Regions from separate parts of the Paenibacillus sp. JNUCC32 genome, predicted to be linked through region 2. Evidence: riboswitches for the same ligand, from Rfam matches in the RefSeq annotation. Region 2 holds a riboswitch; each other region holds the start of a gene.
The links. Region 2 has a riboswitch for cyclic di-AMP ahead of JNUCC32_RS29770 (TrkH family potassium uptake protein). Riboswitches for the same ligand answer to the same signal wherever they lie in the genome.
Positions count from the first base shown of each region.

Region 1: linked by a shared signal. The riboswitch ahead of JNUCC32_RS06245 (C40 family peptidase) and the one ahead of JNUCC32_RS29770 (TrkH family potassium uptake protein) in region 2 are both predicted to bind cyclic di-AMP.
Region 3: linked by a shared signal. The riboswitch ahead of ehuB (ectoine/hydroxyectoine ABC transporter substrate-binding protein EhuB) and the one ahead of JNUCC32_RS29770 (TrkH family potassium uptake protein) in region 2 are both predicted to bind cyclic di-AMP.

Region 1 is NZ_CP062260.1:1,347,805-1,351,081, reverse strand. It holds gene JNUCC32_RS06250 (stalk domain-containing protein) at 1-853, shown strand, start outside; gene JNUCC32_RS06245 (C40 family peptidase) at 973-1,449, opposite strand; cyclic di-AMP (ydaO/yuaA leader) riboswitch at 1,453-1,586, opposite strand; gene JNUCC32_RS06240 (hypothetical protein) at 1,849-2,376, shown strand; gene JNUCC32_RS06235 (ROK family protein) at 2,682-3,277, opposite strand, start outside.
Region 2 is NZ_CP062260.1:6,690,695-6,693,971, forward strand. It holds gene JNUCC32_RS29765 (CPBP family intramembrane glutamic endopeptidase) at 1-1,456, opposite strand, end outside; cyclic di-AMP (ydaO/yuaA leader) riboswitch at 1,747-1,891, shown strand; gene JNUCC32_RS29770 (TrkH family potassium uptake protein) at 1,955-3,277, shown strand, end outside.
Region 3 is NZ_CP062260.1:6,453,395-6,456,671, forward strand. It holds gene JNUCC32_RS28550 (SDR family NAD(P)-dependent oxidoreductase) at 83-826, shown strand; cyclic di-AMP (ydaO/yuaA leader) riboswitch at 1,195-1,341, shown strand; gene ehuB (ectoine/hydroxyectoine ABC transporter substrate-binding protein EhuB) at 1,697-2,551, shown strand; gene ehuC (ectoine/hydroxyectoine ABC transporter permease subunit EhuC) at 2,553-3,206, shown strand; gene ehuD (ectoine/hydroxyectoine ABC transporter permease subunit EhuD) at 3,210-3,277, shown strand, end outside.

The DNA of each region.
Region 1 (3,277 bases), 1.6 Mb from region 2:
TCAGGCGACTCGCACGGTCTCCCTCGTGTCGCCGCAGCGCGAAATGCATCTAAGAGCCTTTTATGCTTTGCAATCTTTCCAAGAGCGGGATCTCGTAGCATCCATGAATTCAGTCGCCTTCGGCTGGAGCCGCATTGATCGGGAAGGTCAGTTTACGCTTCAAGGCGACGAGTATCGTCTGCCTGCGGCGGCCGGCGACGTGACTCCGCAATCGATTGTTGCGGATGCAGCGGATCGGGAGATTAAACCGTACCTTATGGTTTACGCTTTGGACGGAAACGGCGAATTAACCAAAGTCCTCAGCGACAGCAGCCTTCGCCAAAAGTCCATTGAGGGCATCACGACCGCGGTGGCGGATAACGGATTCGGCGGCGTGGTGCTTGATTTCGAAGGGCTCGGTTTTAAACTGGATGCCGCGAAGCAGCAGAAGCTGCTTAATGATTACGTCAAGCAATTGAAAGCGGCATTGCCGAGCGACATTACTCTGTCCTTAGCCGTTCCGCCATTGAACAGCGCCTATAAAGGCTATGATTACAAGACGCTGGCCTCCCTTGCCGATGATCTCATCGTCATGGCGTATCAGTACAATCCGGTTGGCACCAAAGCCCAGGTTCCTGAACCCAACAGTCTGGTGGACCAAGCCATTCAGCAGGCACTTCAGGCAGGCGTTCCTAAGCAGAAGCTCCTGCTCGGCATCAGCTTAAGCAGCGAAACCGCCACATCCGTCGACGATAAGCTCGGCTTGGCCAAGCGCTATGATCTGAAAGGTGCCGCCTTCTGGCGTCTGGGCTTGTTCCGTTCCTATAATAATGGCATGGAAGCCGCCGTGAATGCCTCTGTCGTAAAAGAATAATCTAGTGAATCCTTTCGCAGAATCCCAAATTATAATCTTCTATAAAAAAGAAAGCCTGACAAGATCATCTCTTGTCAGGCTTTCCGGTTATGTATCGAACTCTAAACTGCTTATTCCAATTAGCTCGCGCTTCCTACCAGTTTAGCATAGTTCTCTTGGCTCAATACACGGCGCGCCGTTACATAACGCGGTTCGTAATAGGAGTCGCTAAGCTTGCTGATTCTTACGCCCTTGCTGCTGGAAGCATGCGCAAATTGTCCATCTCCAATGTAAACGCCCGCATGGGAAATGCCGCTTCCGCTTGTATTGAAGAATACCAAATCTCCGACTCTCAGGTCCTCGCGATCCACATGAACCCCGGCTTTAGCCTGACTCTGGGATGTGCGCGGAAGATCCATGTCGAAATTTCTAAACATATACAGAATAAATCCGGAGCAATCAAATCCGCTTGTCGTTGTTCCGCCCCATTTATAAGGCGTTCCTACCAATTGCTTCACTTGATGCTGAAAATTCGGTTGTTGATCAGCATAAGCTGATACGGCACCTGAAGAAAAAATAATTGCAGACCCAAGCAATGTGATGACAAATTTCTTCAAAATATGTTCTCTCCTTCGATGCCTACGGAGTTAGCTAAGGGTTCGGTTGAAGGTTCCCTATACTCTCTATGGTACAAGAATAATTCACCCAAGACGGTTCCCCCGTTTTCACAAACGAAATTCGGCAAAATTCATTAACATTTTGTAACCTTCTCTTAATATAGTATACAAGCAAGGATGCTGTCAATAATATCCTAGAAATCTATCACTATATGTTAATCAATGTCGTATAGGCTGAAAATTTTCATGTTTTTTCATTATGCCATCTCGCATACTCATGACAATTATGTAACACTCCATCGAACCTCCGGCGACGTTTTGTTAACGGGCATGCAACTTTTTTGCAGTTCGGAACGTTTACATATTCAGACAAGAAATCAAAGAGGTGATCCTTCGCTTATGAGTCAAATCACGATGGCTGAAGCTTTAGCAGTCCGGGCAGCAATCAATCGTCTCATGAATCAATTGATGTCGGAACGCTTGAACAACAGCAGCACGATCATTGAAAAAGGGGAAACGGCGGAGTATCCTGCTCGCAGCGTGGATGCCATTACGGAAGAGATCGAAGCCGCCGCAGCGGATTACAGAAAGCTGGATCTGCTGATGGCAATCTCCAACACGACGCAGACCATTAGTTGGAACGGCTCCGACATGACCATCATGGAGGCGATCGAGCTCGCCAAACAAATGCGCAGCGATATCGGACAGCTTGCCCATCTCGGCTCCCGCAAGAAACTGGAGCGCCAGAGCGGACGGGGAAGCGGAGATGGCGCCGTAACGCTGTTTAACGTGGCCCTATACGATCCGGAAGCTTATCAGGCGCAGGCGCGCAAGAAGGAACGCGAAGTGACCAGGCTCTCCTCACTGATCGAGCATGCCAACCATACGAGCATGATTACGTTCGACGCATCAAAATACATGGAGTAGCGGAATCCGCCGGCTCCAAGCCTGCAGGCCGCCTCGCGTGCGGGTTTGGAGCCGGCGGATTCCGTCGGCGGGCGGGAAAGTGCGGGCAACCGCTTATTGTTTGTCGGATACAAACAAACCTAATAGGAAACCAAAAACTCGACTCCAGTGAAAACGGATGACGGCTTACGGTTTACGCCTATCACCTGTCACAAGTTACGGACTTCGCTTACGCAAATATGATCGCTCCGTTTCCCGCTCTCTTCATGAATAATCAGAAAGCCGCCCTTGAGGGCGGCTTTTGTTGCCTTTTCTTTACGAATGTATTATTGGAACAAGGCTGCGGCTCCCACCAGGCCAACATCGTCCCGCAGTCCCGCAGGAACGATCTCGTAGGTTCCTAAATAAGACGGCATGACCAGCTTATCCGTCATTTCCCGAAGCTGCGGGAAAAGGAGCTCGCCTGCTCTGCTCACACCCCCGCCAACCACGATGCGATCGGGGTTGAAGCTGTGAATGACGTTAACCAGTCCAAGCGCCATGTAATAAACGGCACGATCGATGACCTCCACTGCGACGGGGTCATGAAGACGTTTAGCCTCGAATACATGCCTGGCGTTCACGCCTCCATCGGCTGCGGCCAGTTCGGAAATAACGCTGGTCTGGGTAAGCATCCGCTGGGATGCTGCCAGGCCGATGGCCGTTCCTGAAGCAAACACCTCCCAGCAGCCATGGCTGCCGCAATTGCACTGCGGACCGCTGGGATCAATGATATGATGCCCAAGCTCCCCTGCAAAGGAATTGCTGCCCAGAAACAGCTTGCCATCCAGCACGATGCCTGAACCGATGCCTGTGCTGAGCGTCACGTAAACCATGTTCGTCGACCCTCGGCCGGCACCTCTTACATATTCGCCCCATGCGG
Region 2 (3,277 bases):
GCAAACCGATGATGACCAGCTCAATCGGCCGGGAGATCACGGGGTATATCGGATAGAGCGTATGTCCCAGTGCCCAGATAAGCGAGGTGATCAAGCTTGCAACAAAGGTGTTGCGGACGATCTTTTTCACCATCTTGATGCCGAACAGCCGGTACACGGCCTCCTCGGATATGCCGGCCAGCCAGGCCATCAACGGAAACAGCCAAGGATACAGCATGTTGTAAGGCGATTGCGTCGCATCCGTGGTGGACCATGTATTCAGGGTCAGACCAAGACCGATAAAGATGACGGATTGGACGCCAAGCAGGATGAAGGCCCACATATACCCCAGCTTCATGCTGTCCAGCACGTAATGCCCGTATCCGGGTTCTTTGGCACGCGGCCATGGATTGAGTCCGTCTTCTTTATGCCACAGCCCGCTGCCGCCGACAAGGGAAAAATAGAGCAGGGCGGAGAAGACGAGCGAATAGACGGCATAGAAAATCATCATCCCGAGCACGCCGGTTTGCGACATGCCTTCGGATTTGAAAACGGGAATCAGATTATACGTATTCAGCATTTGAATGACGAACAGCAGCGCGGATAAGAACAGGCCGCGCTTAAATGAGGTGTAGGCCCTGGTCTTCACGCTGTACACAATCGCAAGAATGCCCAGGATTAGGGTGAACAGGCCGTACCCTGCGAGCGTCAGCAGGGTGGCATCCTGCGTCTGCTTGTTGACATAAGCAGAGTGGGCGGCTGGCACCGAGAAGGAGGGCTCATAAGAGCGCAATTTCCCCTGCTCGAAGGTGAAGCGGTGCTCCAGCCTGGAGTCCCCGATCCTGGATTCAGGGTCCACATATTTGAGACGGGGCTCCCCTTCCTTCGTAACCAGCTCCAGATTCGACAGGTCATAACCCGCCCGCTGAAGCCATGGCTCCGCCAGCGCCTGCTTCTCGGCCAATGTCATGCCGTCCTCAACGACGAGCAGCATCTGCCTCTGAATCTCGCCCTTGTTCAGCTCGATCCGGTCAAAGCTGGAACGGGCATAATCATACGAGAATCCGACGATGCCGGAATTCTGCATGTGCACGTCCACATTGAGGGCATCGCCTCCAGGCTCGCTGAAGCGAACGCGGTATACGTCATAGGGATATTTGGCTTCATAGGTTTTGTTATATTCCGAAAGCCTCTTCTCCTTCGCCAGATATCCGTAAAGTTCCGATTTGGATTGATATGTAACCAAGGCTTCGTCCGTGTCCGCAGCCGCAAACTGCAGATGCTCCTGAGCAAACCTTGAAGCTGCCTGCCGAGCCTGCTCCTTGGAAATGATATCCGGTGAGGCCATCTCGGCATCGTCCGGATTCGCCCACGGAAATACCTGAAATAATAGGAACAGAATCAGGCCGACTGCGGCAGGCGCGATGAGCTGCTTCAGATTGGGCTTCAGCTTCAAGGGCTCTCTTGCACGATTCATGAAATTCCTCCTCTAAGAAAGTTGATACTCCCACTGGTATTCGATATGCCTGATTAAGAACGCATAGAGTCAATATAACATAGTATGAAAGCCATAAGCAGCTTATCCCAATTATCGGAATATTGAAATAAATCGATGAAAATGAATGAAAGGTTTCGAAAACGTTAGAGAACCCTACGCTTGTATTCTTGAATATGCCCAATTCGCGCTCTTTTAAAGATATTTCGGGCGAAAAACGGCATTGGGTTACGTAACGGATTGAGTTATAATCACATCATGCTTGAAGGAACCGAATATTCCAGCCGAATTTCGTAATGAAAATGGGGGAACCATGTAATTGGGGTGAATTTCATTATTCCCGGAATAATGAATAGGGCGACCTGTGGAAATGCCCGAATCCGTCAGCTAACCTCGTAGGCTGTTGCACAGGAACCAGACCGAAAGGCACTGCGTTTTCCAGTGTCTTTTTTCGTTGATTTTTTTAAAGAAGGTGTCCGATTGAACGCTAAATTAAACTGGCTTACATTGTCTCCGCCTCAAATTCTCGTGCTTGGTTTTGCGGCCATCATCTTCATCGGGACCGGGCTGTTAATGCTGCCAATCTCGACGACGACGGGCGAACCGCTTGGATTTACTGACGCCTTGTTCACTTCGACCTCGGCAACGTGCGTAACGGGCCTGGTCGTGGTGGATACGGGAACGACATTCAGTTCCTTCGGAGAAGTCGTGATCATGCTGCTGATTCAAATCGGCGGGCTCGGATTCATGACGATGGCTACTTTATTCGCCTTGGTTCTGAAAAGACGCATATCGCTCAAAGACCGTCTAATCTTACAGGAAGCGATGAATCAGTCCTCGATGGAAGGCATCGTAAGGCTGATACGCAGAGTATTGCTGTACTCCCTCGTCATCGAGGCCTGCGGCGCAGTCATTTTATCGATTCGTTGGGCGTTTGATATGCCGCTGGGCCGGGCGATCTATTACGGTGTTTTTCATGCGGTGACGATGTTTAACAACGCCGGCTTCGATTTGTTTGGCGATTTTCGGAGTTTGACCGGGTATGTATACGATCCGGTAGTCAACTTCGTCGTGATGTTCTTGATTGTTTCCGGGGGCATTGGATTTATTGTGCTGTCCGATCTGATCGATTATCGAAAACAGCGGAGGCTCTCCCTGCACTCCAAGGTGGTGCTCACGATGACGGCTGCCTTGCTTGCGGTCGGATTTATCGTCATTCTCATATTTGAATTTACCAATCCGAGAACGCTGGGTTCCCTGAACTGGGGCGGAAAATTCTTCGGCGCGTTATTCCAATCCGTAACGCCGCGTACGGCGGGCGCGAATACTATAGATATTACGGGGCTCAGACAGGCAACGCAATTTTTTATCGTCATCCTGATGTTTATCGGAGCATCTCCAGGGTCAACCGGCGGCGGCATCAAAACCACGACCTTTACCATTATGGTAGGGGCGGTCATCGCGATGATGCGCGGGCGGGAAGACATCGTCATGTTCCGTTATCGCCTGGCCCAGGAGCGGGTGCTGAAGGCACTGACCATTGCCTTGCTGGCCCTGCTGCTCGTTCTAACCGTCTCGATGATTCTGTCGACGACAGAGGAAGGGGACTTCCTGGAGATTCTATTCGAAACGACATCCGCCTTCGGTACGGTAGGTCTCTCCATGGGCTTAACGCCCGATTTGACCGTGTTCGGCAAGATCCTGATCAGCCTTACGATGTTTGCGGGTCGATTGGGGCCGTTGACGCTTGCTTATGCACTGGGGCCGAAAAAGGGTAAAGAATTATATCGTCATCCGGAAGGC
Region 3 (3,277 bases), 240 kb from region 2:
TGGAATATCATGGTCGGTATTTGCCCATTCTACATGAATGGATAGCCGGTTGATGAATTTACAACATAGGAGTGATCAACGCATGAAATTTGATTCCAAGGTTGTCATTGTGACGGGAGGCGCCAGCGGGATTGGCGAAGCGGCAGTCAGACTTTTTGCAAAAGAGGGAGCCAAGGTCGTTATCGCGGATTATTCCGACCAGGGCCAAGCGGTTTCCGACGAATTGAGAGGAGCCGGCTTTGAAGCGCTGTTCGTCAAAACGGATGTAACCCAAGAGCAGGAAGTCGCGAATATGGTGAATCAGACGGTGCAGCATTTTGGTCGTGTCGATGTATTGTTCGCCAATGCAGGCATTGCCCATGATGCTCCTGCCGATCAGTTAACGATGGATAACTGGCAGAGAACGATTGATATTAATCTGACAGGGGTCTTCCTGTGCGATAAGTATGTTATTCAGCAAATGCTGTCCCAAGGAACCGGAGGGGCGATCGTAAACTGCGGCTCGATCCATAGCCATGTCGGAAAAGCAGGGGTAACCGCCTATGCTTCGGCTAAGGGGGGCGTCAAGCTGTTAACCCAGTCGCTCAGCGCAGACTATGCCTCCAAAGGAATCCGAATCAATGCCGTGTGTCCGGGATATATCGATACGCCGCTGATCCAGGGAAGAACGGAAGCGATCACGCAGCACTTGGTCGGCCTTCATCCGATGGGCCGTTTGGGACAGCCGGAAGAAGTGGCCAAAGCCGTGTTGTTCCTCGCCAGTGAAGATGCCTCCTTCATTACGGGCACGAGCCTGCTGGTGGATGGCGGCTATACCGCGGTATGACGAGAAAAGCCCTGATGCTAAGCATCGGGGCTTTTTTTCAAGTCATTCCAGGCGTTGTTATCAAACTTATTTATGGAGTGTTTCAAAATTTTTTTTCGGTCCCGTATTTCATACGGGCAGACTACCTGATCCGGGGCTCATTCATGGCATAAAACATATATGTCATGAACGATTTCCGCATGACCCGTCAAATGCCTGCTATATAGCGGAAAATGGAGCATGGATTCCATGACCAATCCGGTGTATGGACAGCCTTAAATAAGGTGTTCAAAAGGCTCGATATTCTCGTTGCAAAAACGGTATTTTTACTTCTGAATTTCCAGAAAAAGCGGTTAAAGGGGTTTGACTTTTCCTGAGCTTCCCTTTATCATGAACACACGCTTAGTTTCCGGCATACATATTCCGGAAAGCGGGGGAACCAGTTTCACCAGGGGCGAGTCACTTGGAATTCACGAGTGTAGGGTACCATCTTACCCGAGTCCGTCAGCTAACCTCGTCAGCAGTGGATGGGTCTTGCATACATAATGGATGTTCATACAAAAGGCCCTTATTCTCTATAGGGGCCTTTTCTCTATTTTTTGACCCCCTGCTGGCGGAGCTATGTCTAGATCCCCTGTTTGGTGGTCTTTTTGCATTCAATTACAGAGGAGGGGCAACGTCTGCAAATGTGGAATGAATTGAATCGATTATCAGACGGCATTGGGTCAAAGCGTGCAAGGAAGCCGATGAATCATCTTCCCTGAAGCCTCGTCCCATGCACGCGTATCTGAATGTCCATATATCCAAGTTAACACATGTGCTAACACGGATAATTTCGTCATGCCGTTTTTTAAGAAAGTGAAAAGCTATTACGAAAGGTTGTGGAAGGTTTTGAAGAAAGTGGTTGTGCTGGTGTTGTCCGTGATGATGGTGGTATTGCTCGCGGCTTGCGGCGACAAAGGAAGTACGCTGGATCGAGCCATAGAGCAGGGATATATCACCGTAGGGTTTGCGAACGAGAAGCCGTATGCCTACAAAGAAGCCAATGGGGAGCTCACGGGTGAAGCGGTTGAGATTGCCCGCGTTATTCTGGAGCGTCTTGGCATCAAGGAGATGAGAGGGGAGCTAACGGAATTCGGTTCGCTGGTCGCCGGATTGCAGGCCGATCGGTTTGATCTGATCACGGCAGGCATGTTCATTAATCCGGACCGCTGCTCTGCCGTCCTGTTCGCGAATCCGGAGTACAGCATCGGGGAAGCCCTTGCGGTAAAGCAAGGGAATCCGATGGAACTCGGAAGCTATGAGGACATTGCCAAGAATGAGCAGGCCAAGGTGGCTGTCATGACCGGCGCGGTCGAAATCGGCTACATGGAGAAGTCGGGCATTCCTTCGGACCGGATCGTACAGGTCCCTGACCAGGCTTCGGCGATCAGCGCCCTCCAGGCCGATCGGGTGCAGGCGATTACCATGACGGGGCCGTCCCTGCAGGCGATGCTGGATTCAGCCAGCGACGACAGCATCGAACGCGTGGCTGATTTCGAGCAGCCAGTCATCGATGGCGAAAGCGTTCGCGGTTATGGGGCTACGGCTTTCCGCCAAGCGGATACCGAGTTCCAGGAGGCTTATAATGCAGAGCTTGAGAAGATGAAGGAGTCGGGCGAGCTGCTGGAAATTTTGCAAGAGTTCGGGTTCACGGAAGAAGAGCTCCCGGGTGAGATGACGGCCGCTGCGCTCTGCGGGGAATAGCATGCCGAATTCTTGGATCGATTTTCTTCCGACGCTGCTCAAAGGAGCAGAGATCACGATTATCGTCGCGTTCTTTTCAGCCATCCTGGCTATCGTGATGTCCTTTGCAGCCGGATTGTGCCGGCTGTCGAAGCTGTGGATCGTCCGCACGGTGACGGCCGTGTACGTCGAAGTTTTTCGGGGAACCTCCTTGCTGGTGCAGCTCTTCTGGTTGTATTTTGCCCTTCCGTTCATCGGCATCGAGCTTCCGAAAATGCTGGCGGCGATTCTCGCGATCGGACTTAACTTCGGCGCATACGGCTCCGAGATTGTTCGCAGTGCGGTGCTGGCCGTTCCGAAAGGACAGTGGGAAGCTGCCGTGGCGCTTAATATGAGGCCTTGGCAGAGGCTGTGGAACGTTATACTGCCCCAAGCGTCCCTGCGAATGCTTCCCCCGTTCGGGAATCAGCTTGTGGAACTCATCAAATCCACCTCGCTCGTTTATTTCATCACGATGGCGGATTTAACGTATCAGGCGATGGTGCTCCGCAACAATTACATCTCCTGGACGACCGAGATTCTGGTGCTGCTGCTCCTCATGTATTTTGTCATCGCCACGATCGTCTCGATGGCGGTTCGACTGCTCGAGCGCAAACTGACCGCGGGGAGGCTGTAGCGTATGTGGGATTGGAAATATGTGTTTGAAATACTGCCGCAGCTTCTGAGTGCATTAAAAATGACGGTATG